One region of the Delftia sp. WSY_16 genome, then DNA from elsewhere that is predicted to be linked to it. Evidence: riboswitches for the same ligand, from Rfam matches in the RefSeq annotation. Region 1 holds a riboswitch; the other holds the start of a gene.
The links. A riboswitch is a leader RNA that binds a small molecule or an ion and turns the genes downstream of it on or off. The one in region 1 is predicted to bind cobalamin.

Region 1 (2,387 bases):
CATCAATCTCACTTTTCGCAAGGCGGGTTGAATGGAGGGGTCGAAATGGATGGGCTGAACAGCAGTGATCGCTTCGCCGGCCTGGACTGGGGCCGCATTGCCACCCAGCTCGATGCAGAGGGCCATTGCCTGCTGCCACGGCTGCTGAATGCGGATGAAAGCCGCGCCCTGGCCGGCGAGGCGGCCATGCGCAATGGCCTGCCGCCCTCCCTCGACACATGGCGCCCGGTACTGTACCGGCACCTGCTTGCCATTGCCAATCGCTGGCGTGCCCAAATGGACATGCAGCCTGCCCTGCCCGCCTCGTTCGAGGCCTTCGGGCAGCTGGGCCACCAGCGCGGCCAGATGCATCCGCAGTCGCACCTGCTGCATGTGGCGCAGGCGGGCCATGCGCCGCTGCGCTCATACAGCGAAGGTGCGGCGGTGTTCCCGCTGCAGCTGGTGCTGCTGCTGTCCCGGCCGGGCCAGGACTTCGAGGGCGGCGAGTTCGTGATGACCGAGCAGCGCCCGCGCATGCAATCGCGCCCCATGGTGCTGCCGCTGGGCCTGGGGGATGCGGCCATCATCGCCACGGGGCCGCGCCCGGTGCGCGGTGCGGCAGGCTTTTACCGCGTGCATCTGCGGCATGCCATCAGCCGCGTTCACCGTGGCGAGTGGCTGGGTGTGGAGCTGCTGCTGCACGACGCGCCGCAGGCTACCGACGCGGGCCGCTGGCTATAATGCCGCGCCTGCAAAGGCATCCGTGCAACAGGTGTCCGCATGCCAGCCATGGGGATGAAACGGGAACAAGGTGACTGCCAGCAAATGCTTTTTGCGCTGCCGGCACAGGCCTTGGCTGCCCCCGCAACGGTAAACAAGTCAAGGCGCTCCATGCCTGTCCCGCCAGTCTCCGCAACCCTGCGGAGGGGCGATGACAGGCTGTCACTGGTTCATGGCGTGGTCTGCAACATGCAGCTTTTCGCGGGTGGATTGGGAAGACGGGGCGCTGGGCGCAAGGCATGTCCTTGCGCCGCTTGTGAGCCCGGAGACCGGCCTGCTGCGTTTCGCGCCTGCTGTGCAGGCGTTTTCTTGACTGTCTGCGGGGTGCGGATGGCAACGTCCTGCTCCCCTTCCTCCCACGCTGGCTGGAGAGGTGGCAGTGCCTTGCTTTCGCATCAGACGGTCGAAGACCGATGTTCGAAATGCATTCTTCCTTTTCCAGGGTTTCCAGCGCTCACGCTGCCCAGTCCCTTTCCGTGCGGCTGAGCCCGCTGGCCCTGGCCTGCGCCTTCATCTGCCTGCCGGCGCAGGCTCAAACACAAACGCCCACGCCCCCATCAACCGCCCTGCCCGAGGTCCAGGTCACCGGCCAAGCCGAACGCATCGGCCAGCAACTGGCCCAGCCTGCGCGCTCTGCCAGCCATACCGGCGTCTCCAACCAGGAAGTGCCGGCCAGCGTGGATGGTGTTTCTGCCGAGCAGATGCAGGAGCGCGGCGACTACGCCCTGGTGGACGCCGTCACGCGCACCGTGGGCCTGACGGCCAGCAGCACGCCGGGCAACGGCGGCCTGTCCTTCAGCAGCCGCGGCTTTGCGGGCGTGAACTCCGTGGGCGTGGCCGAAGACGGCATGGTGCTGGGCGTGGCCGCCGGCACCACGGCCTATCCGGGTGACAGCTGGGGCTACGAGCGCATCGACGTGCTGCGTGGACCGGCCTCGCTGATGTACGGCAGCGGCACCATGGGCGCCACGGTCAACGCCATCCGCAAGCAGCCCAGCCGCACCAGCTCGGCCGAGGTGCTGGTGGGCGCGGGCACGGACGACACGCTGCGCCTGGGCCTGGGCGTGACCGGCGCCCTGGGCGCCTATGCCAGCTACCGTATCGACAGCTACACCGCCCGCAGCGCAGGCGAGCGCGATCTGGACCAGTCGCGCAACGGCAAGTTCATGAGCACGCTGCGCTTGGAGCCCACGAGCGACCTGCAGATCGACCTGATTGCCGACCGCAGCGTGCAAAAGCCCAGCCGCTACTGGGGCACGCCGGGCCTGGACGGCAAGGTGGTGGAGTCCCTGCGCGACCGCAACTACAACGCCGAAGACAGCGTGCTGCGCTATGCCGACGAGCGCCTGCGCGCCAAGGTGCAATGGAAGGCCAATGACTGGCTGACGGTGCGCAACGAGCTGTACCACGTGCAGTCCGACCGCCACTGGCGCAACATCGAGGCCTACGCGCTCAGCCCCGCCACTTGGACCGTGGGCCGCTCCGACTACCTGGAAATCCTGCACGACCTGGAGCAGACCGGCAATCGCCTGGGCCTGAACGTGGACCGGGGATCGCACAAGATCGCCATGGGATGGGAGGCCGCACGCATCAACCTGCGGCTGTCCAACAACTCGCCCTACGGCGGC
Region 2 (2,387 bases), on a different contig from region 1:
CCAGTTGAACTCATCGGTATCGACCAGGCTGTAGAGGTGGGTCGTCCAGCTCAGGCGCTGGCCGGGCAGCGCGCCCTCGTAGGTCAGGTCCAGCGAGCGGTTGCTGCGGTTGTCGCGGCTGTAGATGTTGGCGCCCGATCCGCGAAAGCCCGCGTTGTAGATGCCGTCCGTGCGCAGCTGCAGCTCCACGCGGTGCAGCTCGTGCAGCTGCCAGCCCAGGGCGCCACTGGCGCCGCGCCGCTTCCAGCCCGTGTTCTCCATGCGCGTGCCGCCGTCGCCCGACTCGTAGTCGCCGCGCCCGCCTGCGCTCACGCCGAAGTACCAGTCGAAGCGGTCATTGGCGCCGGCCGTCTGCGCATCGGTACGCCACAGGTCCCATGAACCGGCCTGGACCTGGGCGCGCGTGCCGGGTGCGGTCGCTCCCGTCTTCATGATGATGTTGACCACCCCGCCCATGGCCTGGCTGCCGTAGATCACCGAGGACGGGCCGCGCACGATCTCGATGCGCTCCACATCCGAGGGGCTGAGCTTGGACAGGTTGGCCGTGCCCGCGCGCCGGCCGTTGACCAGCACCAGCACCTGGCTGCGGAAGTCGCGCCCCTGGCCGTCGGTGGAGGCGCCGCGCAGGTTCATCGAGGTCTGGGCCGCCGTCCATTCGCTGAGAAAGCCCACGGCGTTCTCGGCCAGCAGGTCGGTGACCGAGCGCGCGCTGGAGCGCTCTATGGCCTCGCGGTCGATGGTCTGCGTGGTGCCCGCGATGCGGCTGCGCGCCTCGGGCCGCGCCGTGGCGGTCACGAAGACGGCGTCCAGCGCATCGTCGGCGGATGCACCGGCTTTACCGGCCGCCGGTTCCTGTGCGGCGCCGGCCGCCGCGGCGCAGCAGGCCAGCACGGCCGCAGCGGTGGCCGGGCGCAGGAAGGGAGGAAGGGGAAAGGGGCCGGAACAATCGGCGGCCAAAGAAGCGAAGCGCATGCGTTGAATCCAACTGCCCCAGTCACCCGTGGGGCCTATCGTCTGAACCACGCCGCACGGCGCGCACGCCGGAGCCGGCCACGCCAGCGCAGGCTGGGGCCGGACCGGACAGGCGCACTCCCGCGGCGTCCGAAAGCAATGCAGAAGGCCGGTATCCGGGCTTGCGGAACGCTGCGGCGCGCATCGTGGGCGCGCTGCAGCAGGCATCCCCGCCTTCCCATGTCCGTCCAGACACAGTGGCTTGCGGCGCGCAACCGGTGGGTGGCGCGCCAGCGTGGGGAGTTGTATTCCGCTGACCGTTGCGGGGGCAGCGCAGGCATTGCGAGCGGCCACCTCGATGGCATCGCGCACCTGCTTCCCGTTGAACCCCTGGCCGGCAAGCGGCATGGGGCACCTTCAGCAACAGCGCACCGCCACGGCCCAGGGGCTGCGGCGGTGCGCCAGCGGCGGATTATCGCTGATGCGGTCTAGGCCCAGAAGCCCGACACGCGGGCCAGCGCACGCAGCGCGCGGCGGCTGCTGCGCGCGCTGGTGGCCAGGCGGGCCTGCAGGTAGCCGGCGGCAAACCAGGCGCGCGGATCCGTGCCGGCCTCGTCACGAAAAAGCGCGGCCGCCACGGCCATGTCGTTGTGCAGGCCCAGCGCGTCCTGGGCGGGCACCAGCGCCTCGGCAAAGCGCCGGCCCTTTTTGCCGGGCCACATTCCGGGCGCGAATTCCCGCGCAAAGTCCGCCAGGTAGCGCAGGCGCTTGAGCCGCTTGCGCACGCGGTGCTGCTGCGCCAGCGGCAGGCGGTCGAACTGCCGGCCGTCGCGCAGCACCTGGCGGTGCAGGCGCGCCAGCCGCCGTGCCAGGTACTTGCGCGTGCCTGCGGCGGACAGGCTGACCAGGCCGGGCTGCCGCTTGCCTGCAGGCGCCTGCGCCAGCGCATGGATCTCGGCCAGCGTTTGCAGGAACTGCGGCTCGCGGACCGCAGCGGCCGCGTCCGCGTCGGCCTGCCCGGCATCCGGCACGGCCCAATCGCACAAGGGCGCATCGGCGTCCTGCAGCAGCGGCCGCACCACGTCGGCCAGGGTGCCGGCATCGCGCAGCGTGCCCAGGCGCGCAAAGGCCAGGGCCAGCGGGGCATCCCATTCGGCGCGCATGCCGGGCGCCAGCCCTGCGCATTCGCGCAGCAGGGTGCGCAGGCGCCGCAGGGCCACGCGCAGCTGGTGGATGCGTTCGGCCTCGCCGCTGCCGGCGTCCACGGCATCCATATGCGACTGCACCTGGGCCAGTGCGGCAGCCAGCGCCGCACGCACAAAGCCGGCCGCATCGGGCCGGTCGGGGAACTGCCTGGCAGGGGTGGTCATGGTCAGGAGAGGATGTGCGGGCGTTGCTGCGATTGTGGGCACCGCCCGGCCCCCGGGTCAATCGGC

Region 2: it holds a riboswitch for cobalamin, as region 1 does, so the genes downstream of both, ACF8O7_RS15920 (TonB-dependent receptor) here and ACF8O7_RS21960 (TonB-dependent receptor) in region 1, are expected to answer to the same signal.

The regions. Positions count from the first base shown of each region.
Region 1 covers NZ_JBICKS010000040.1:501,217-503,603, reverse strand. The annotation lists gene alkB (DNA oxidative demethylase AlkB) at 1-31, shown strand, start outside; gene ACF8O7_RS21965 (2OG-Fe(II) oxygenase) at 46-720, shown strand; cobalamin riboswitch at 733-1,052, shown strand; gene ACF8O7_RS21960 (TonB-dependent receptor) at 1,173-2,387, shown strand, end outside.
Region 2 covers NZ_JBICKS010000030.1:111,499-113,885, forward strand. The annotation lists gene ACF8O7_RS15920 (TonB-dependent receptor) at 1-972, opposite strand, end outside; cobalamin riboswitch at 1,101-1,385, opposite strand; gene ACF8O7_RS15925 (CHAD domain-containing protein) at 1,440-2,321, opposite strand; gene ACF8O7_RS15930 (YbaK/prolyl-tRNA synthetase associated domain-containing protein) at 2,379-2,387, opposite strand, start outside.